3 regions of the Tardiphaga sp. 42S5 genome follow, and region 3 is predicted to be linked to each of the others. Evidence: riboswitches for the same ligand, from Rfam matches in the RefSeq annotation. Region 3 holds a riboswitch; each other region holds the start of a gene.
The links. Region 3 has a riboswitch for cobalamin ahead of SFY93_RS09825 (ribonucleoside-diphosphate reductase subunit alpha). Riboswitches for the same ligand answer to the same signal wherever they lie in the genome.
Positions count from the first base shown of each region.

Region 1 (7,537 bases), 2.9 Mb from region 3:
GCGATGGAGACGAAGACCACATTGTCGCTGGAGCCGAAAAAGAACGCGAAAGGCACGACAACCAGCGCCATCACGATCAGCGCTGCCGCGCGCAGATGCATGAGGCAGAAACCGCAGCCGATCGATGTGACGGCCATAAAGAACGCAACGTGGCTTTTGCTATAGGCGTCGCCATAGGGAAACAGGCTGAGGCTCCAGGCAGTGAACGCGACGCCGAGAATGCCGGCAAAGATGATCGAGCCGGTGAGCTTCTCTACGGCCTGGTTGAGCGACAGTGTGGTGTTACGTGCTCTCAACCAGCTCAGTATCCGGATCACACAGATTGCATCAAATGCAGCAGGGAGATAGACGGTAAGCAGATGTGGCGCAGTACCATAAAAGGTGATCGCAAGTGCCGTCGTGTTGACGACCACCAGCGCATACATCATCGGCACCTGACGGGTGAAGGCAGCGAGTTTCGCTTCCACCAGTTCGGGGTTTTCGCGCGGCACCCGGAAGATCGTTCCGATTTGTGATGCCGCCAATTCGAAGTAGTTCAGCATCGTACCGTCCTGGACTCTGCACTCGTGAGTTAGATACCTATCGCAACTTCTTTAAGATTGGCCTGCCTCGGCTGCTGAAAGCTCGAGATGGTAACCGATTGTTCTGATTGGCGTATTTTCATCGGATTACGATGGTGCAAGTGCGAAAAGGTCGAGGGTGGTATTAAGAAACCGACCTTGCATCATCGACATCGCAGCGGCATGAGGTTGAAGAAGGTCCATTCGCCGTGGGTGAGAGGAAGGACATGACAGCAGCTAGCAGGGTGTTCGAATGATCTATGTGAGCTCGCTTGGAGGCCTTGCTGCCGTGGCAGAATCGCTGCCGTCCTTCGATCTGCTGACCCTTCTGTCGCCCGCCGCGAGCGAGCGCGACTGGAGCGGGTTGGCGCGTGAGCGGCATGTGGAGCTAACCTTTCACGATATCGTCGAAGCAACGCCAGACCTGATCGCGCCCGATGCCGACGTCGTGGATGCCATTCTTCAGTTCGGCCGCGGCAGCATCGCTGATCGCCCGATGCTCATTCACTGCTGGGCCGGTATCAGCCGTTCCAGCGCCGCCGCTTATGCCATCGCCTGCGATCGCAATCCCGGCTACGAGGCGGCGATTGCAGATGAACTACGCAAACGTTCGCCTTATGTGACTCCGAACAAATTGATGGTGCAATTGGCCGACGAACAGCTTGGCCGCGATGGACGTATGATCGAAGCCATTGCGCGCATCGGTCGCGGCGCGGATGCCTTTGAAGGTGAGCCTTATCGATTGCCGTTGAACTGGCCTATTTGATCAGGGCTGCGACGCCGAGCAGAAAACCGATCTCGAAGAGCTGCTCGACCGCACCGAGCACGTCGCCGGTGTAACCACCGATCAGACGACGCGACCAGAGTGCGAGCAGTGCGGCGAGCGCTGCGCCGAGCAGAAGACCCGCAAAAAGCGATGCGACCGAGACGAGCGCAAGCGGGATTGCTGCAAGCACAACCACACCAAGTGCAAACAACGATTCCTCAAATCGCACGGGCGCCTCGGCGTAAGTGACCTTCATCGCACTGGTATCGCCGCTATAGGGCAGGCGGTTCATCACGAAGGCCGGCATGGCGCGTGCGGCGGCATGGACAGCGAGGAGTGATGCCGCACCTGCCCACATCGGGAATATGGCGAGCGCCGCGATGCGCAGCGCTACGCCGAGGCCGAGTGCCAGCGCCCCGTAAGTGCCGATGCGGCTGTCCTTCATGATCGCGAGGCGCTTTTCGATCGTCCAGCCTCCGCCGAAACTGTCGGCCGTATCGGCAAGGCCGTCCTCATGTAGCGCGCTGGTGATAACGATGCTTGTTGTAATCGCCAGCAAAGCCGCGATCAGCGGTGACCAGAATTCGCTGGCAACGAGAAACACAACCGCGGAGGCGGCGCCAATGCCGACACCGACGATCGGAAAATACTTCATCGCACGCGCGAGCCAGTCAGTATCCTGCGCGTCGCCATTTGCCGGTACCGGCACCACCGTCAGGAAACGGATCGCATTCAAAAGATGCGGATCCAGTCTCATCTAGATCTTTCCGGCCAGCACGTCGTCGAGGCTGGCGACGTCGGTCAGCATGAGCGCGGCAGCACGGACCAGCGGCACCGCAAGCAGCGCGCCGGTGCCTTCACCGAGCCGCAAGCCGAGATCGAGTAGCGGCTTGGCATCGAGCGCATCGAGTACGATGTCATGGCCGCGTTCGGCCGAACGGTGTGCGAAGACGCAATAGTCGCGTGCAGCCGGGCACAGGCGAACGGCAAGCAATGCCGCGGCGCTGGAGATGAAGCCGTCGATGATCACCGGCCGCCGTTGCGACGCCGCGCCGAGGATCGCTCCGGCCATGCCTGCGATTTCCAGCCCGCCGAATTGGGCCAGCACATCCAGCGGCGCAGTTGCATCGCTGCGCGTCGCCGCCGTCGTGATCGCTGCGCGCTTGCGCGCCATGCCGGCGTCATCCTGCCCGGCGCCAACGCCGATACAGTCATCCAGTGGTGCCGGCGCGAGACGATGAACCACCAATGCCGAGGACGCCGTATTGCCGATTCCCATCTCGCCGAGCGCGATGATGTCTGCGCCGGCCTTGATCTCACCGACGGCGATCCGGTAGCCGCGCGATAGTGCATCCGCCGCTTGCTCTGCCGTCATCGCAGGTTCGCGCGCAGCGTTGGCTGTGCCCATGCGGACCTTGGCGTCGATCAGCTTCGGATGGACAGGCAGTTCCGCAGCGACCCCGATGTCGATCACGCGGACGTCGATATTGTTGGCCGCGGCGAAGGCATTGGCCGTGGCGCGGCCCGCCAGATAGGTCATCACCATCGCAACCGTGACCGCCGACGGATATTGCGACACGCCTTCGGCCACGAGTCCGTGATCCCCCGCAAATACCAGCAGAACAGCATTGTCGCCGCGGGGTTCGCCGGGATGCCGGATCATACCGAGCTGCAGCGCAAGGTCCTCGATTCTCCCCAGCGATCCCGGCGGCTTGGCCTTGCCGTCGATGACGGCACGGATGCCTGCCGCGATCTGCGGGTCAACAGGCGCAATGGCGGGCGGCTGCCACAAGGGCTGGGAATGGGCGGACATAGGGTTCCTTTCGCGGCCTAACTGACGCAAGACGACCTGCAAGGTCAACAGGTTCGGGCGACAGTCCGTCGGCGCGGTTGACCCCAGCGCACCCGGCAGATAGCGTCTTTTGTGATGGTCCTTCCGCGTGGAAGGTGAATAGGGAAGCCGGTTTGAGGCCGGCGCTGCCCCCGCAACTGTAAGCGACGAGCCCGCGCCGGTGCCACTGGGAATTCTTCAGAATTCTTGGGAAGGCGGCAACAGGCTATGACTCGCAAGCCAGGAGACCTGCCATCACGAACTGTGCTTTGGAGGCGTCGTCGGGGCGGGGTGCACCGGACGGGAGCGAACTGACGGCCATGCTGTCGGCGCGATCCAACAAAGCTCGTAGGCCCGCGAGGGCATGAACTGAGCATGTAATGGATCACGACAACGCCGATATCTCTGGCGAACAAATTTCGGTCGAACCGCCGCGCCCCGTGCCGGCTGGTCCCGTTGTCGTGAGTGTGTGCATTAGCTGCAAGGCCGCCGAAACCGGCACGATCGTCGGGCCGGACATGTTCGATGCGGTGAAGGCCGCGCTCGGCGATGGCGATGCCGCGGTGATGGTGCGTCCGGTGCAATGCCTTAGCGTCTGCAAGCGGCCAGCAACCGTCGCGGTGACGAGCCCTGATGGCTACACGTTCTTGTTCGGCGATCTGCAGACCGATAGCGGCAGCGCGGCGCTGGTGTCTTTCGTGGAGTCCTATCAGAAGGCCGACTACGGCCTGGTGCCATGGCGCGAGCGCGCCGAGGTGCTGCGCAAGGGCATGGTCGCGCGCGTGCCGCCGATGCGTTGGTCGCCTGAAGATGGGCGTGCGCCGAAATGACCGCGGTCTCCACCACGTTGGCGCTGGGCGGTGCGCGGTCCGGCAAGTCAACTTTCGCCGAGAGGCTGGTCGATGGCATCGGCCTGACCAAAGTCTATCTTGCGACTGCAACGGCCGGTGACGACGAGATGCATGCCCGCATCGCGCAGCATCGCAAGCAGCGCGGCGAAGGCTGGATCACCGTGGAAGAGCCGCTGGCGCTGGTCGATGCGCTGACGCGTGAGGCCACGGTCGGGCGCGTTGTGCTGGTGGATTGCCTGACACTGTGGCTGTCGAACCTGATGTTTGCCGAGCGCGATCCGGAAATCGAAGCCAAGCGCCTGGTGCGCTTCCTCGATGTCTCGCGCTATCCAATCGTGTTCGTGTCCAACGAGGTCGGCCTCGGTCTCGTGCCGGAGACGCCACTCGGACGCGCTTTTCGCGATGCGCAGGGCCGCCTCAACCAGATCATCGCGGCCGCCGTGCCGAATGTTGCTTTCATCGCAGCCGGACTTCCGCTCTGGCTCAAGCGTTCCCAGGAGAATTGAATGTCCCGCGTTCCCGTCACCGTCCTCACCGGATTTCTCGGCGCCGGTAAGACCACGCTGCTGCGCTCGCTGCTGACCCAGGCTGACGGTCGCCGCATCGCCGTGATCGTCAATGAGTTCGGCGATGCCGGTTTCGATGGCGGTCTGGTCGAGGAATGCGCGGCAAAGGCCTGTGCGCCCGGCGATATCGTCGAGCTTACCAATGGCTGCATCTGCTGCACCGTCGCCGACGACTTCGTGCCGACCATGGATAAGCTGCTGTCGCGCGAGCGTCCACTCGATGCCATCGTCATCGAGACCTCCGGCCTCGCGCTGCCGCAGCCGCTGTTGAAGGCCTTTGCCTGGCCAGCGGTGAAGACTCGCGCCACTGTCGATGGCGTCGTCACTGTCGTCGACGCACTGGCGCTCTCTGAAGGCCGTGTCACGCTGGACGAAGACGCTGTTGCCGAACAGCGCGCCAAGGACGGAGGCATCGAACACGACGACCCCATCGAGGAAGTGTTCGAGGACCAGCTCGCTTGCGCTGATCTGGTGGTTTTGTCGAAAAGCGATCTCGTCGCTCCAGAAAAGCTCGCCGAGATCGAAGCCAAGCTGAAAGCCGTGTTGCGCCCCGGTGTCAGCATCGTGCGCTCCAAGGGCGATCTCGCGCCATCGGTGCTGATCGGCCTCAATGCCGCAGCCGAAGATGACATGGCCGCTCGTGTCGGCCATCACGGCGAGGAAGAAGAACACGACCATGACGACTTCGACAGCATCGTCGTCAAACCCACCGCTGCTGCGAGCATCGACGCGATGCGTGCGCGCATCAGCGACGCGCTTGGCCTCGACGGCGTCCTCCGTGTGAAGGGCCATGCCCGCATCGCCGATAAATCTGCTCCGATCGTCGTGCAGGCCGTCGGTGCCCGCGTTGAACTCGCCTTCGCCCGGCCGGACGTGATGCAGGCCGAGCATCTGGTGGTCATCGGCCTCAAGGGATTCGACGGCGACGCCGTGCGAAAGGCACTCGCCGGGTAACGCAGGTTCACCCGTATGCATCTGAAGCTCGATACCTCCGGCAGCATTGACGACGGCGACGTCGCCCGCGATCTCGGGCAGGACACCGCCGATATCGTCGTGCTGTCGGCGGCTGACAGCGATCTGGCGGCGTTCAATGCGGCGCATGCGACACTGCCGGGCGATTTCCCCAGCGTGCGGTTCACCAACATGCTGGCGCTCGGCCATCCCGCGTCGGTCGATCTCTATGTCGAGCGAACGCTGGCCAGGGCGAAGATCGTGGTGCTGCGCATGCTCGGCGGTATCAGCTATTGGCCCCATGGCGTCGAGAGCCTGCGCAGCGACGCATTGAGCCGCGGCGCCAAGTTTGCTTGCCTGCCCGGCGAGATGGACTGGAATGCCGAACTGGCCGCCCGCGGCACGGTCAGCAGCGACGAAACCCATGCGTTGTGGCGCTATTGCAGCGAGGGCGGCGTCGACAACGCGCAGCTGGCACTGCGCTATGCCGCGCATCTGATCGGTCACGGAGAGGAGCCGCCTGTTGCGCGGCCGATGCCTTCGGCCGGCTTCTGGCCGGGTGAACCCGCGGGGGATAACCGGCCGAATGCGATTGTGATTTTCTACCGCGCGCTGGTGGCCGGCGGCGATACTGCGGCAATCGATGCATTGCGTCGGTCGCTCGACGCGCGCGGCCTCAACGCGGCCTGTCTCTACGTCACGAGCCTGAAGGATGAGCGCTCCGCGGCTTTCCTGCGCGCCGCGCTTGCGGCCTATCCGCCCGATATCATCATTAACGCGACGGCCTTCGCCACTGCGACCGCGCATGACGATGCCGGCGTGTTGTCGGCGTCAGGCTGTCCGATTCTGCAGGTCGCGCAGGCCGGCATCTCGCGCGCCAGCTGGGAAGCCTCTACTCGCGGCCTGACGCCGCGCGATCTGGCGATGCATGTGGTGTTGCCGGAAGTCGATGGCCGCATCTTCGCCAATGCCATCGCCTTCAAGGAACGTGGCGCCAGCGACGGCGGCTTTGCGCCGACAACATTGCAGCCGGTGCAGGATCGGATTGATGCGACCGCTGATCTGGCGCGCGCCTGGGTGCGCTTGCGCCGCGCTGGGGCGTGCGAACGACGCGTCGCGCTGATTCTGGCCAATTATCCCAATCGCGATGGACGCCTTGCCAATGGCGTCGGCCTCGATACGCCGCAGAGCCTGATCGATGTGATCGCCGCGATGCGCGAAGCCGGCTACGGCACTGGTGACGCGCCTGACACGACGGCCGCCATGATGCAGCTATTGCAACAGGGGCCAACGAATGCGCTTGCCGGTCGCGCGGAGCGAAGCGGTGGCGTGACGTGGCCGCTGGCTGACTATCACGCGGCCTTTGCGACGCTGCCGACCAATGTGCGGCTGGCTATTGAGTCACGCTGGGGCAAAGCTGAGAACGATCCGCATGTGGTCGACGGTGCATTCCGTCTCGGCCTGCATCGTTTCGGTAATATCACTGTCGGTGTGCAGCCGGCACGCGGTTACAATATCGATCCCAAGAGCACCTATCACGATCCCGATCTGGTGCCGCCGCATCACTATCTCGCCTTTTATCTCTGGCTGCGCCGCAGCTTTGACACCCATGCAGTGGTGCATCTCGGCAAACACGGCAATCTCGAATGGTTGCCGGGGAAAAGCGCAGGCCTGTCGGCCGATTGTCTGCCCGATGCCGTACTCGGTCCGCTGCCGCATCTCTATCCGTTCATCGTCAACGATCCCGGCGAGGGCATTCAGGCAAAGCGCCGTACCTCCGCCGTGATCATCGATCACCTGACACCACCGATGACGCGGGCCGAATTGCACGACGATCTGGCGCGGCTGGAGAATTTGGTCGACGAATATGCCATGGCGACCGATCTCGATCCCAAGCGCGCTGCCGTGATCGCCGAAGACATCCTGTCGCTCGCCCGCGCGCAGCAGATTGATGCCGACGTCAATGTCACCCGCGACACGCCGACGGGCGAGGCGCTGCGCGCGCTCGACGC
Region 1 covers NZ_CP139027.1:5,514,272-5,521,808, reverse strand. The annotation lists gene SFY93_RS25745 (putative bifunctional diguanylate cyclase/phosphodiesterase) at 1-542, opposite strand, end outside; gene SFY93_RS25740 (tyrosine phosphatase family protein) at 814-1,326, shown strand; gene cobS (adenosylcobinamide-GDP ribazoletransferase) at 1,319-2,083, opposite strand; gene cobT (nicotinate-nucleotide--dimethylbenzimidazole phosphoribosyltransferase) at 2,084-3,139, opposite strand; cobalamin riboswitch at 3,238-3,428, shown strand; gene SFY93_RS25725 (DUF1636 family protein) at 3,538-3,987, shown strand; gene cobU (bifunctional adenosylcobinamide kinase/adenosylcobinamide-phosphate guanylyltransferase) at 3,984-4,514, shown strand; gene cobW (cobalamin biosynthesis protein CobW) at 4,515-5,528, shown strand; gene cobN (cobaltochelatase subunit CobN) at 5,544-7,537, shown strand, end outside.
Region 1: another riboswitch for cobalamin. It lies ahead of SFY93_RS25725 (DUF1636 family protein); the one in region 3 lies ahead of SFY93_RS09825 (ribonucleoside-diphosphate reductase subunit alpha).

Region 2 (7,537 bases), 1.1 Mb from region 3:
TTGTAGACCTTCCAGCCGGGCTCGATCATCATCGGGCCGCGATCTTCCAGCTTGAACATGGCGTAGGCAACCGCTTCGCCCTGGTCGTTGGAGATCAGCACGCCGTTACGGCGGCCGGCGATCTCGCCCTTGTAGGGCAGGTAGTCGTGGAACAGGCGGTTCATGATCGCGGTACCCTTGGTATCGGTCATGAGTTCGCCCTGATAGCCGATCAGGCCGCGGGTCGGCGCGTAGAACACCAGACGGAGTCGGTTGCCGCCCGACGGACGCATCTCGATCATCTCGGCCTTGCGTTCGCTCATCTTTTGAACGACCACGCCGGAGAATTCCTCATCGACGTCGATGACGACTTCCTCGACCGGCTCCAGCGTGTTGCCGTTTTCGTCCTTGGTGAGAACCACGCGCGGACGCGACACCGACAGTTCGAAGCCTTCGCGGCGCATGTTCTCGATCAGGATCGCGAGCTGCAATTCGCCGCGGCCCGACACTTCCATCGCGTCACGATCGGCGGATTCGACGACCTTGAGCGCGACATTGCCTTCGGCTTCGCGCAACAGGCGGTCGCGGATCAGGCGGCTGGTGACCTTGTCGCCTTCGGTGCCGGCGAGCGGCGAGTTGTTGACGATGAAGGACATCGACACGGTCGGCGGATCGATCGGCTGCGCCTGGATCGGAATTTCAACCGACGGATCGCAGAAGGTGTCGGCGACCGTGCCCTTCGGCAGGCCGGCGATGGCAACGATGTCGCCGGCTTCGGCGAGTTCCACCGGCTGGCGCTCAAGGCCGCGGAAGGCCAGGATCTTGGTGATACGGCCGGTTTCGACGACCTTGCCGTCACGCGACAGCACCTTGACGGCCTGGTTCGGCTTCACCGAGCCCGCCGAGATACGGCCGGTGATAATACGGCCGAGATAGGGATTGGCTTCGAGGATGGTGCCGAGCATGCGGAACGCACCTTCTTCAACCACCGGCGGCGCGACATGCTTGATGACGAGATCGAACAGCGGCTTCATGCCGACATCATGCGACGCGTCCGGGCTGTCGGCCATCCAGCCGTTGCGGCCCGATCCGTACAGAATCGGGAAATCGAGCTGGTCGTCGGTGGCGTCGAGCGCTGCGAACAGGTCGAACACTTCGTTGACGACTTCGGTGATGCGGGCGTCCTGACGGTCGACCTTGTTGATCGCGACGATCGGCTTGAGGCCGAGCTTCAGCGCCTTGCCGACCACGAACTTGGTCTGCGGCATCGGGCCTTCAGCAGCGTCGACGAGCACGATCACGCCATCGACCATCGACAGGATGCGTTCGACTTCGCCGCCGAAGTCAGCGTGGCCCGGGGTGTCGACGATGTTGATCTGGACCTCATCCCACAGCACCGAGGTGCACTTGGCGAGAATGGTGATGCCGCGCTCTTTTTCGATGTCGTTCGAATCCATCGCGCGTTCCTGGACGCGCTGATTGTCGCGATACGTGCCCGACTGCTGCAGCAGCTTGTCCACGAGAGTGGTTTTGCCGTGGTCAACGTGGGCGATGATAGCAATGTTGCGAAGGTTCATAGGTCTTCTTCTGGTTACGGTCTGGGTGCCCTTGAGCGGGTTCAACAAGACATGCTCGACAACAAAAGGCTTATGCCTTGCGCTCGAGCGCGTTCGATAACTGCCTCGTCTGAAAACGCGCTGGGGCAATCCCTCCAAAAGCAAACCCGGCCAGAAGGGGCCGGGTACTCGGACGCGTTGCGGCGCAATATAGGGGGAAATCGCCGAAAAACAATGCGAATCTGCCAAATGGTTAGCCCAATTTCGGGTCCAGAACCGTGGCCCAAAGGGCCATATCGGCCCGATCCCGCAAGGTAACGGTCATTTGGCCGCTTTGGCCGTCGATTTTGACGTGACCGAAGAACTGCATGCCGGCCGACGGGGGCAAATTCTGCTTATCGGGCCCCGGCGCTTTCACGAAACGGACCTCGGGGCCGAAGGTATTGTCGAGCGCCGCCGGGCCGAAGGTTCCGGCGTGGAACGGCCCGGAGACGAACTCCCAGAACGGCTCGAAATCCTGAAACTGGGCCTTCTCCGGATTGTAGTAATGCGCCGCCGTGTAATGCACGTCGGCGGTCAGCCAGACCGTGTTGCGGATACCGGCCGATTTGATGAAGCGCAGGATGTCGGCGATTTCCAGCTCGCGGCCTCGCACTGGCCCGTCGCCCTGCGCGATGGCCTCAGACCCGGTTTTGTCGACAGCGTTGTCATAGACGACGAGGCCGATCGGCATGTCGGAGGCGATGACCTTCCAGGTCGCCTTCGAGGCCATCAGGGCGCGCTTCAGCCAAGCCATCTGCTCCGGGCCGATGAAATACGCATCGGGACCATAGCTCTCCTGCAGATTCGGGCCGTTGGGCCCGCGATAGCTGCGCTCGTCCAGCAGGAAAACATCGAGATGCGGGCCGTAATTCAGAGTACGATAGACGCGGCCAGGCTCGTTCGGATTGACCGAGATCGGATACATCTCGTGAAAGGCACGGGCGCCGCGCGCAGCCAGCAGCGTGATGTCGCGCTCCTTGTAAGACGACGGCAACTGCTTCGAGAGCGACCAGTTGTTGGTGACCTCGTGATCGTCCCACTGGCCGAAGATCGACACCTGCGCATTGAAGGCGCGAACGTTGTCGTCCAGCAGATTGTATTTGTGCGCAGCGCGGAATTCGTCGAGCGTCTCGGCGACCTTCGCCTTTTCCGGCACCGTGATGGTGTTCTTCCAGATCGTGCCGTCCGGCAATTTTGCTTCGGGCAGGATCGGCCCGTCGGCGTAAATCGTGTCGCCGGAGTGGATCAGGAAATCCGGATTATGCTTGCGCATGGTGGCGAAGGTGACCATTCCGCCGTCATCGGCATTGATGCCCCAGCCCTGCCCGGCGACATCGCCGCCCCAAACAAAGGACACATCACGGCGATCCGCCGGCGCGGTGCGAAAGCGACCGATCACCGGCTCGCCGACGATTGCGGTATGCGACAAATCACGGAATTTGACGCGGTAGAAGATATCCTGCCCGGCCGGCAGATTATCGAGCAGCAGCTTCGCCGTGAAATCGCTCTCGGGCAGCGCTGCAATCGGCGGCAAGGCGCGCGCATTGCTGAAGGATTCGGTGGTGGCGACTTCCACCATCATCTGCGCCGGACGATCGGCGCGCGACCAGATCATGCCGCTGCTCGTCCCGACATCGCCGGACTGAATGCCATGTGACACCACCGGGCGATCGGCGGCGCGGCTGAGATAGGGCATCGCAAGGAAGCTTGCGCCTGCTGCGGCTGAGTGCGCGAGGAAGCGACGACGGGATAAACGTAGTGCCATGGCGAACTCCTGATCCTGGCTCTGGCACCAGTGGCTCTAGGCAGATCGCTTGACGCTGCGATGACAGGTGATGCGCAATATCAACACCCGCCAAAGCAAGCTGCGAATGACTGGCAGCTTGATTGACACATTTGGAAATTTCACCTTAACGTGAACGTGACGGTTCCCTTCGGGGATCAAAAGGGAATGCGGTGAGGGGATCCCCGATTCCGCGGCTGCCCCCGCAACTGTAAGCGGCGAGCCTGCGCCAAGAGCCACTGGGTGTTTACCTGGGAAGGCGGCGACAGGCACTGACCCGCGAGCCAGGAGACCTGCCGCCAGTCGTGGTCACACGCGAGCACATTGGGCGGGGTGTCCTGGTGGAAGTCACACTGCCTGTTTGAAAGCGGCGGGGCGACTTGGTTTGCGGTGACGTGCCACGTAACCGCGAGTCCTGTTCATGACCTCCGTCTCCCATGCATCGAAGCAATGCAAAGCTCTTCTTTCCTCTGTCGCACTGTCCTGCTTCCTTGTGCCCGCCGAGGGCTCGCTGCGACCTGCGCAATCGCACCACGTACTCGACCCAGTGGTGGTGCAGCCGACGGTGACGCCAACGCGCGCGCGCCGCGCCACATCAGGCAAGGCCACGCGCGCCGCGCGCTTGCGTCAGCAGCGCAATGTCACCGCCAATACGGGCGCGCCGGTTGCCACGCTGACAGGCCCTGTCTTCGCAACGCCGACGCTCAACCTCACAGGCACGACATCCACCGGCAGCCGCCTCGGCCTCACGCGCCTGCAGACGCCGGCCAGCGTCGAAGTGATCTCGGCAGAAACCATGGCCGAACGCGGCCAGCAGAACCTGATTGACGCCGTGACACAGAACGCCACCGGCTTCACCGCAAGCCCGGCGCCGGGCAATGGCAGCATCGCCTTCAACACCCGCGGCTTCACCGGCAACGGCACCGTGATGACTCTGTATGACGGCACACGGCTCTATGTCGGCTCGGGCACGCTGACCTTCCCCTATGATACCTGGTCAGCTGAGCGCGTTGAGGTGCTACGCGGCCCGGCATCGGTGATGTATGGCGAAGGTGCCGTCGGCGGCGCCATCAACGTCATCTCGAAACTGCCGCTTTGGGTGCCGCGCAATCAGGCCGAAATCTCGCTCGACAGCAACATGACCCGGCGCATTGCAGTGGATAGCGGTGGACCGATCAACAAGGATGTCGCCTATCGCATCACCGCGACCGGCAACATGTCGGACGGCTGGGTCGATCGTGACAACACCTCCAATGTCGAAGTGCATGCCGCCGTCCAGATCAAGCAGACCGAAGACATCACCTGGACGATCTCCACGGATTACGGCGATCGCAGCCCGTCGCGCTATTTCGGCACACCGCTGATCAACGGCAAGCTCGATGAATCCCTGCGCTTCAGGAACTACAATGTCGGCGACAGCAGCATCCGCTATCAGGACAGCTGGAACCAGGTAAAGACCGAGTGGCAGGTGACAGACAGCATTACGCTGCGCAACACCCTGTACTACCTGAACAGCCAGCGGCACTGGAAAGACGTCGAGACCTACAACTTCAGCGCCGCAACGGGCCGCATCAATCGCAGCGACTATATCGAGATCTTCCACGACCAGCAGCAGATCGGCGACCGCTTCGACGCGACGTTCCGCGGCCATATCTTTGGCATGACTAACGAATTCGTCGCCGGCTTCGACGTCAACCAGATCGACTTCAAACACACCAACAACTCGCCCTATGGCGGCACGTCGTCGGTGTCGCTCACTGATTTTTTCCCTGGCTCCTTCGCTGCGACAACGACCCAGACGGTTCCAGGCTTCAGCACCACGACCAACCAGTATGGCCTATTCGCCGAGAACCGTCTGTCGATCACGGAACAACTCTCTCTGATCGGTGGCATCCGGCAGGACGAGCCGACCATCAATCGCACCGACTACGTCACCCCCGGTAACAGTTTCGAGAAATCCTTCTCGGCGACGAGCTGGCGCGCCGGAGCGGTCTATACGCCCATCAAGGACCTGGCCTTCTACGGCCAATACTCTACAGCCGTAGATCCGGTTGGCGGCCTAGTCTCGCTGGCAGCAACAAACAAGAACTTCGAACTAGCGACAGGCAAGCAGGTCGAGATCGGCGTCAAACAATCGTTCTGGGGTGGCCGCGGCGAGTGGACCTTAGCCGGCTATCAGATCGTCAAAAACAACCTGTTGGCGCGCGATCCGAACTTGCCGTCAATGGTCGTTCAGGTCGGTCAGCAGTCGTCGCGCGGCGTCGAGGCTTCGGTGGGCCTCGCCCTCGACCACGGCTGGCGCATCGATGCCAATACCGCTTTCCTGCGTGCGAAATATGATGACTTCGTGCAATCAGTTGGCGGCGTTGCGGTGAACTACGCCGGCAACGTGCCGGCCAACGTGCCGCAGAACGTCTCCAACATCTGGGCGACCTGGGCCTTTGCACAGGATTGGTCGGCAAATGTGGGCGTGCAATTCGTCGGCCGCATCTATGCAGACAACGCCAACACGCTCGTGCGTCCTGCCTATCAGGTTGTCAATGCCGGCGTGCAGTGGAAGGCCGACCGCAATACAACGGTGTCGTTCCGAGTCTACAATCTGCTCGACGAGGTCTATGCAACATCGGGCGGCACCAATCAGTGGCTGCTCGGCCTACCGCGCACGGCTCAGCTCGCCGTCAATGTGAAGTTCTGAGCTTGTCGCGCAAGCTGACACGCACACTCCGGCGGTGGCTGTATATCGGCCACCGCTGGGTCGGTATCGTCACCTGTCTCTTCTTCGCGATGTGGTTCATCTCGGGCGTGGTGATGATGTATGTCGCGTTTCCCGGCCTCTCCGATAAAGAGCGGCTGGCGGCATTGCCCGATATCGTCTGGGAGAAAGTGGCGCTCTCTCCCGACGAGGCGATGAAGGCTGCCGGTGCCACGCGCTATCCGCGCGAATTGCGATTGAACATGGTTGCCGACGAGCCGGTGTATCGGTTGACTGGCTGGGACGGCAACCGGCAAACCATCTCCGCCGTCGATGGCCGCACCATCACCGAGATCAACGAACTGCAGGCACTTGCAGTCGCGCGACATCATCCCGCAAGCCGATCACCGCAGCTCGAAGAGATTGTCGATCGCGATCAATGGAGTGTCACCGCACGCTACGATCCGCTGCGGCCGTTGTATCTGATCACACTCGGCGACGAAGCCGACACCAAACTCTACGTCTCCTCGCACTCCGGCGAAATCGCGCTCGATACCAATCGCACCGAACGCGTCTGGAACTGGCTCGGCTCGATCCCGCACTGGATCTATCCGACCGTGTTGCGCAAGGACGGCCCGCTGTGGCGGCTCGTGGTGCTTTGGACATCCGGCATCTGTTTGATCGTCGGCGTTACCGGAATCTGGATCGGCATTCTGCGCGTTCGTCTGAAGCGACGTTATGCGAACGGCAACATCACGCCCTATCGCGGCTGGATGGCATGGCATCACGTCACCGGACTGATCGCCGGCCTGTTCGTGCTGACCTGGATGTTCTCGGGCTGGCTGTCGCTCGATCCCGGCCGTGTTTTTGCCGACCGCAATACGCCACGCGAGGTATTGCAACGCTATGCCGGCCACGATGCGCCAACCATCGCTGTGGCCCTTCGCGCACCGGCGGACAAGGCCGCGGTCGAAGCACGGTTCGTATGGATCGACGGCATGCCGCTGATGATCGTCGCGTCACGCGACGGCACAAGGACGGTGATTGATCCGGCAAGCGGCGAAATCGCAAGACTGCCGCAAGAACGTCTCTGGAAAGCCGCAACAAAGCTGCTGCCAGACTCGCGCCTCGAAAACCAGATAACCCTCTGGAAATACGACGCTTATTGGTACGCGCACCACAATGACCGCGAATTGCCAGTGTTACGCGCAACATTCGATGATGACGCGCAAACCTGGTTTCACATCAGCCCGGTCACCGGCGACATCCTCGGCCGTATAGACTCAAGCCGGCGCACCTATCGCTGGCTGTTCAACGCGCTGCATAGTTTCGATTTTCAGTTGCTGCTGATGTATCGCCCGGCCTGGGACATCGTGGTGTGGCTGCTGTCGATTCTCGGCACCATCGTCTCGGTGAGCGGCGTCGTGATCGGCTGGCGCTATCTCAAGCGCTAAAGCGTTTTCGAGCGAAGTGGTCCCGGTTCGC
Region 2 covers NZ_CP139027.1:1,016,882-1,024,418, reverse strand. The annotation lists gene typA (translational GTPase TypA) at 1-1,556, opposite strand, end outside; gene SFY93_RS04860 (alkaline phosphatase D family protein) at 1,789-3,342, opposite strand; cobalamin riboswitch at 3,486-3,675, shown strand; gene SFY93_RS04855 (TonB-dependent receptor) at 3,782-6,055, shown strand; gene SFY93_RS04850 (PepSY-associated transmembrane domain-containing protein) at 6,058-7,506, shown strand.
Region 2: another riboswitch for cobalamin. It lies ahead of SFY93_RS04855 (TonB-dependent receptor); the one in region 3 lies ahead of SFY93_RS09825 (ribonucleoside-diphosphate reductase subunit alpha).

Region 3 (7,537 bases):
CTTCTTTCCGACCTTCTACGGTCGCGGCTGGATCTATGAAGACGGCCTCCGCTCGCCCACCGACTTCGTCAATGTGTGGTCTGCCGGGCGATTGGTGCTCGATGGTCATCCGGCCTGGGCCTATGACTGGGACATCCAGAAAAAGGTCCAGATAGCGGTTCTCGGTCAGAGCTATCCCGGCAATTTCGCCTGGCATTATCCGCCGCCGTTCCTGTTCATCGCGGCACTGCTCGCAAAGCTGCCTTATGCCGTGGCCTTTGCCAGCTGGGCTGCAGTCAGCTTCGTGCCGTATCTGGCGGCGATGCGTGCGATCGTCGGTCGTCCCTTCGGCCTTTTATTGGCTGCGGCTTTTCCGGTGGTGATGACCAACGGCCTTGTCGGGCAGAACGGATTTCTGACAGCGGCGCTGATCGGCGGCATGCTGGTGCTGCTGCCGACCCGGCCGATCCTGTCGGGGATCTGTCTGGGCCTGCTCAGCTACAAGCCGCAATACGGATTTCTGTTTCCGCTGATGCTGATCGCGGCGGCACAATGGAAGGCGTTTGTCAGCGCAGGTATCACCACAGTGCTGCTGGCCGCGGTGTCGTGGCTCGCTTTCGGCACCGAAAGTTGGCAGGCCTTTATTCACTGGATGCCGATGTTCTCGCAGGCCTTCCTCACCGAAGGCCGCGCGCCATGGGGCAAGATGCAGAGCATCTTCGCACTGGTGCGCTATTTTGACGGCAGCGAGCCGCTGGCCTGGACGTTTCAGTGGATCATGATTGGTGCCGTCGTAGCGGTGCTGGTGCCGTTTTGGCGCAGCAGCGTGCGATATGAATTGAAAGCCGCTGCACTGGCGGTCGGCGCCTTGCTCACGACGCCCTACCTTTTCCTGTACGACGTGATGGTGCTTGCGATTGCCATCGGCTTCATCGCCCGTATCGGTCTCGCGGAAGGCTTTCGCCGTCACGAACTGCCGGTGCTCGGTCTCGCTGCTGCGCTGCTGATCGCCTATCCATTTCTCGGCGCTCCCACGGGCTTTGGCGCAACGCTGCTGGTGGCAGCGTTGATCGCCATGCGCGTGCGGGAGTCTATTCGCTCCACGCCGAGTTCAGGATGATGCTGCAGAAATTCCCGCGTTTGTAGGTGGGGTCGCGGAGGTCGAGCACGTCAGCCTTGACGTTGCCGAAGGTGGTCTCCGGCTTGTGGATCGTCCCTGCAGCGAACGCATCGATGATCCCGTTCTTGAAGTCATGGCCGCGCGGATGGCAGGCACACACTTCGTGGCGCTGATGTGCCGTGAAGGCGTCGTACTCAAGACCCAGCACATCCATCTCGACACCAGCCGTGACGAGCGCCACCACGGGCCGCTTGTGCTTGGGAATGCCCGGTGTCGTGTGAAGCGCGATGGCGTCCCAGACATCGTCGATGTCGCGCTCATCGATACTGTGGCTGCGCAGAAAGTCCGCCGCAGCATTCGCGCCATCGACTTCGAAACGTTCATCCTTGCTCGCATAGGGCGCCTGTAAGCCCATGTCGTGAAACATCGCGCCGACATAAAGTAACTCGGAATCGACCTTGAGACCCTTGCGCTGTCCGGCGAGCGCGCCGAACAGGAAAACCCGATTGGAATGATGATACAGAAGATCGCTTTCGGTGTCGCGCACCAGCTGATCGACCTGGCGGGCGAGGGCGCTGTCAGGGACTTTGATGCCGGCAATGGTCTTGCTCATGAGATGCTCCTTGCGGGGGTGTTGTGATGCATCCGTTGTCGCCGGCGGGCGGTGTCCTCGCAATCGCGCCGCGCCCTGCAAAGCTGCCATTCGCCCGTGATTTCCTGCCGCAAGACGACTATCTATTCAGAATGACTTGGGCCTGTCCTCGCCGTCGGAATGAAGCATCACCATGAAGACCGTTGCTCTTGCGATCTTTCCGGGCGTCCAGTCGCTGGACGTAGCCGGTCCGCTTGATGTGTTCATGGAGGCCAATCGCTTCGTTGCACCGGGCGACGGCTACGACATTACACTTGTCGCTGCAGACTGCGCGCCGCTGCGTGCATCGAACGGTTTGCGGATATCCGCCGATCTGGCGTTCAGTGATGCGAACAAGCCCTGGGATCTGGTGCTGGTGGCCGGCGGGCCAGGGCTGCCGACGGCGGAGGCGGATCCGCAGCTCACAGAGTGGCTGGCCAATGCGGCGCTCCAGGCGGGGCGTTATGGTTCGGTGTGCACCGGGGCATTCGCGCTCGGCCATGCAGGCTTGCTCGACGACAAGACGGTGACGACGCACTGGCAGAACGCGCCGCTATTGGCGCTGCGTTTTCCCAAAGCGCATGTGGAGTTCGATCGCATCTATAGTCGTGACGGTGCGCTGGTGACGTCAGCCGGCGTCACCGCAGGCATCGATCTGGGTCTCGCGCTGGTCCAGGAGGATCATGGCGCGGATGTTGCGCTGGCCGTGGCCAAGCGTCTGGTTGTGGTGGCGCAGCGCCAGGGTGGCCAGTCGCAATTCAGTCCGTATCTGGTACCGCCGGCCGAGCCGGACTCGCCGATCGCGCGAGTCCATACCCATGTGATGGCCCATCTGCGTGACGCACACAGCGTGGATGAACTGGCCGATGTGGCGGGCATGAGCGCGCGGACCTTCGCGCGGGTGTTCAAGCACGAAACAAAGATGACGCCGGCTGATTTTGTCGAGGGCGCCAGGATCGACACGGCGCGTAACCGTCTCGAAGGCAGCGATCTTCCACTCAAGGTGGTGGCTTATGAATCCGGTTTCACCACCGCCGAACATATGCGTCAGGTCTTCGTGCGACGGCTGGGTCTGACGCCCAGCCAGTATCGGGCCAGCTTTCGCGCGGTCTGATCCGCTCAGGCGAGTTGCAACGAAGAAATCGGATCGCTCGCAGGAAAGCTGTCCATCAGCGCTTCGTTCAGCATCTCGTCGAGGCGGCGCCGGGCGATCTGCTCCGTCGTCTCGAACGCCGTGAGCGCGCCTGCGTGCTCCACGAAATCGTTGAAGTTGATCCTTTCAGTGGTCGTCATCAGGTCGCGCATCGCATCCTCCATCGGTTGATCACGATGTTCTGCGCTTCGCGGTGCTCGGCGGCAACGAATCGCATCGTGCAGAAACCGCCAACGACCCCGCGGTTTCCGCCACGCAAGCGGTTGTCCACTGAACCAACAGCCCTACCGAATTTGTTGCGTTCGGCTCCAATGCCCGCTTGACACTACACCGCGGGTCACACCAAATGTAGATGTCACGGTCCGCCCTGTCGCAAGACTTGGTGGCTAAGAGGGAAGCCGGTAAAGACGTTGTTTTTCGTCATATTCCGGCGCTGCCCCCGCAACTGTAAGCAGTGAGTCTGTTTCGATTGAAGTCACTGATGCGCAAGCATCGGGAAGGCTGAAACAGACATTGACCTGCGAGCCAGGAGACCTGCCGCGACACCAGAACGTCCATGGGCGGGGTGTCCCAGCGGTCGCTTGCAGGCAATGCCGGCGGATCTCCGCCGTGTATTTTGCAGCGTCCTTTCGGCCCCAGCCCCCATTGCTTGATGCATCACACGGGGTCTTGCCGATGCCTACTTCATCTTCTGTTTTGTCCAACGGACGCGATGCGGCTCATGCGCCGCTGATTCAACTGTCGCCGGAAACGCTCGCTGCGCCTGCGCGCGAACCCTCGATGCAGATCATCCGACGCAACGGCACGGTGTCGCCGTTCGATGCGGGCAAGATTTCCGTGGCCATGACCAAGGCTTTCCTCGCGGTCGAGGGCCACACGGCAGCGGCCTCGCGCCGCGTCCATGAGGCGGTGGAACAGCTGACCGGCGAAGTCGTGGCGGCGCTGACTCGCCGCGTCGGTGAAGGCCGCACCTTCCATATCGAGGACGTCCAGGATCAGGTCGAACTGGCGCTGATGCGCAGCGAGCACCACAAGGTGGCCCGCGCTTATGTCCTGTACCGCGAGGAGCGCGCTCGCACCCGCGCCGAGGAACTGGCAGCCAAGCCCGCGCCGGTTTCCACCGCGCCGGTGCTGCATGTCACGCTCGCCAACGGCACGCGCGCGCCTCTCGATTCGGCGCGTCTCGCGCTGATCGTCAACGAGGCCTGCGCCGGCCTTGACGGAGTCGATGCCGCCCCGGTGCTCGAGGAAACCCGCCGCAATCTCTATGACGGCATTACGCTGGATGAGCTGGCACTGGCCGGCATCATGGCCGCGCGTACGCTGGTGGAGCAGGAGCCGAACTACACCTTTGTCAGCGCCCGCCTGCTGCTCGACAAGCTGCGCACCGAAGTCCTGTCCATTGTAGGGGGCACGCCGACCCACGCGTCGCAGGCCGACATGACCACGCGCTACGCCGAATATTTCGGCGCCTATATCAAGACCGGCATTGCGGCCGAGCTGCTCGATCCCGAACTCGCGCGCTTCGACCTGAAGCGAATCGCTGCCGCGCTGAAGCCGGAAGGGGACCTTCAGTTCCAGTTCCTGGGATTGCAGACGCTCTATGATCGCTACTTCCTGCATGTGCAGGGCAATCGCATCGAACTGCCCCAGGCCTTCTTCATGCGCGTTGCCATGGGCCTCGCGCTGCGCGAGATCGACCGCGAAGCCCGCGCCATCGAATTCTACAATCTGCTGTCGTCGTTCGACTTCATGGCCTCGACGCCGACGCTGTTCAATTCGGGTACGCAGCGGCCGCAGCTGTCGTCCTGCTTCCTCACGACGGTGGCCGACGATCTCGACGGCATCTTTAAGTCGGTGAAGGACAACGCACTGCTGGCGAAATATTCCGGCGGTCTCGGCAATGACTGGACGCGCGTGCGCGGTCTCGGCGCGCATATCAAGGGTACCAATGGCGAGAGCCAGGGCGTGGTGCCATTCCTCAAGGTCGCCAACGATACGGCCATCGCCGTCAACCAGGGCGGCAAGCGCAAGGGCGCGGTCTGCGCCTATCTCGAGACCTGGCACATCGACATCGAAGAATTCCTCGATCTCCGCAAGAACACCGGCGACGACCGCCGCCGCACGCACGATATGAACACCGCCAACTGGGTGCCGGATCTTTTCATGCAGCGCGTCGAGCTTGATGGCGAATGGACGCTGTTCTCGCCGGACGAGACGCCGGAACTGCACGATCTCTATGGCAAGCCGTTTGCCGAGCGCTACGCAGCCTATGAGGAAAAAGCTGCGCGCGGCGAGATCCGCGTGTTCAAGAAGGTGCGCGCAACTGACTTGTGGCGCCGCATGCTGACCATGGTGTTCGAGACCGGCCATCCCTGGATCACCTTCAAGGATCCCTGCAATCTGCGCTCGCCGCAGCAGCATGCTGGCGTGATCCATTCATCGAATCTCTGCACGGAGATCACGCTGAATACGTCCGATGATGAGGTCGCGGTCTGCAATCTCGGCTCTGTCAACCTGCTCAATCATATCGGCAAGGACGGTCTCGATCACGCGCAGCTGAAGCGCACCGTGACCACGGCGATGCGGATGCTCGACAATGTCATCGACATCAACTTCTATACCATCCCGGAAGCGCGGCGTTCCAACCTCAAGCATCGCCCGGTCGGTCTCGGTCTGATGGGCTTTCAGGATGCACTGCAGGTGCAGGGTATCGCGATGGCGTCGGATGCGGCCGTGGCGTTTGCCGACACCAGCATGGAAGCGATTGCCTTCCATTCGATCTCCGCATCGGTAGATCTCGCCGCCGAGCGCGGCCGTTATCCGTCCTTCGATGGATCGCTGTGGAGCCGCGGCATCCTGTCGATCGACTCCATCGAGATACTCGCGGAAGCCCGCGGTGGCGTGCAGATGGATCGCTCGACCACGCTCGACTGGAACGGCCTGCGTGACCGTGTGAAGTCCACCGGTATGCGTAATTCCAACGTGATGGCGATCGCGCCGACAGCGACGATCTCCAATATCTGCGGCGTCGCGCAGTCGATCGAGCCGGCCTATCAGAACCTGTATGTCAAATCGAACATGTCAGGCGATTTCACAGTGGTGAATGCTTTCCTCGTGCGCGATCTGAAGAAGCGCGGGTTGTGGGACGAGGTGATGGTCTCCGACCTCAAATATTTCGACGGCAGCGTCGGATCGATCGATCGCGTGCCCGACGATCTCAAGGCGCTGTATGCGACCTCGTTCGAAATCGACAGCGCGTGGCTGATCGAGGCGGCCTCGCGCCGGCAGAAATGGATCGATCAGGCGCAGTCGCTCAATCTCTACATTGCCAATCCCTCAGGCAAGAAGCTCGATCAGCTCTATCGCCTGGCCTGGACGCTGGGATTGAAGACGACCTACTACCTGCGCTCGCGCAGCGCGACGCATGTGGAAAAGTCGACGCTGAAGGGCACCGACGGGAAGCTCAACGCGGTGTCGGCAACAGGCGCAGCAGCGAAGACAGCAGGTGCGCCAATCCTCGTTCAGTCTTCCGCCGTCACTGCACCGGATCTGTCTGCAGCGATGGCCTGCTCGATCGACAACCCCGAATGCGAGGCGTGTCAGTAAGGGTGCGCCAAACACACTGACCTCATCCTGAGGAGCGGCTTCTTGGCCGCGTCTCGAAGGATTGCCCCACGCTCATGGTTCGAGACGCCCGCTGAAGAAGCGGGCTCCTCACCATGAGGGCCGAACAAATACGCAAGGAACACCCATGCTCGACTGGTCCGATACCTCATCCGCTCCCAAAACCCCCGCCTTCATCCCGATCCCGCAATCTCCCACCGACGCCACCGGCCTCGGCACCATCGATCGCTCCGGCGGCCGCGTCTCGGTGGACGAGAAGCGCATGATCAACTGCCGCGCGGACGTCAATCAGCTGTTGCCGCTGAAATACAAATGGGCGTGGGAGAAGTATCTCGCCGGCTGCAACAATCACTGGATGCCCACCGAAGTCTCGATGCAGGCCGATATCGCACTGTGGAAGTCGCGTGACGGCCTCACCGAAGACGAACGCCGCGCCATCAAGCGCAATCTCGGCTTTTTCGCCGCATCGGAGAGCCTCGTCGCCAACAATATCGTGCTGGCGATCTATCGCCACCTCACCAATCCGGAATGCCGGCAATATCTGCTGCGGCAGTCGTTCGAGGAGGCGGTGCATACGCACACCTTCCAGTACATCGTCGAGAGTCTCGGCCTCGATGAGGGCGAGCTGTTCAACATGTATCGCGAGGTGCCGTCGATCACCGAGAAGGCCGCCTGGGCGCTCAAGCACACCCAGCATCTCGACGATCCCGACTTCAAGACCGGCACGCCGGAGACCGATCAGGCCTTCATGCGCGATCTCGTGGCGTTCTATGTGATCTTCGAAGGCATGTGGTTTTATACGGGCTTTGCGCAGATCCTGTCGCTCGGCCGCCGCAACAAGATGGTCGGGATCGCCGAACAGTATCAATACATCCTGCGCGATGAATCGATCCACCTGAATTTCGGCATCGACGTCATCAACCAGATCAAGATCGAGAATCCGCACCTCTGGACCAAAGCGTTCCAGGAGGAAATCCGCGACATGATCCGCACCGCGGCCGAGCTCGAGGCGGCCTATGGGCGAGAC
Region 3 covers NZ_CP139027.1:2,110,557-2,118,093, forward strand. The annotation lists gene SFY93_RS09805 (glycosyltransferase family 87 protein) at 1-1,099, shown strand, start outside; gene SFY93_RS09810 (HD domain-containing protein) at 1,071-1,712, opposite strand; gene SFY93_RS09815 (GlxA family transcriptional regulator) at 1,885-2,844, shown strand; gene SFY93_RS09820 (hypothetical protein) at 2,850-3,035, opposite strand; cobalamin riboswitch at 3,225-3,439, shown strand; gene SFY93_RS09825 (ribonucleoside-diphosphate reductase subunit alpha) at 3,559-6,492, shown strand; gene SFY93_RS09830 (ribonucleotide-diphosphate reductase subunit beta) at 6,638-7,537, shown strand, end outside.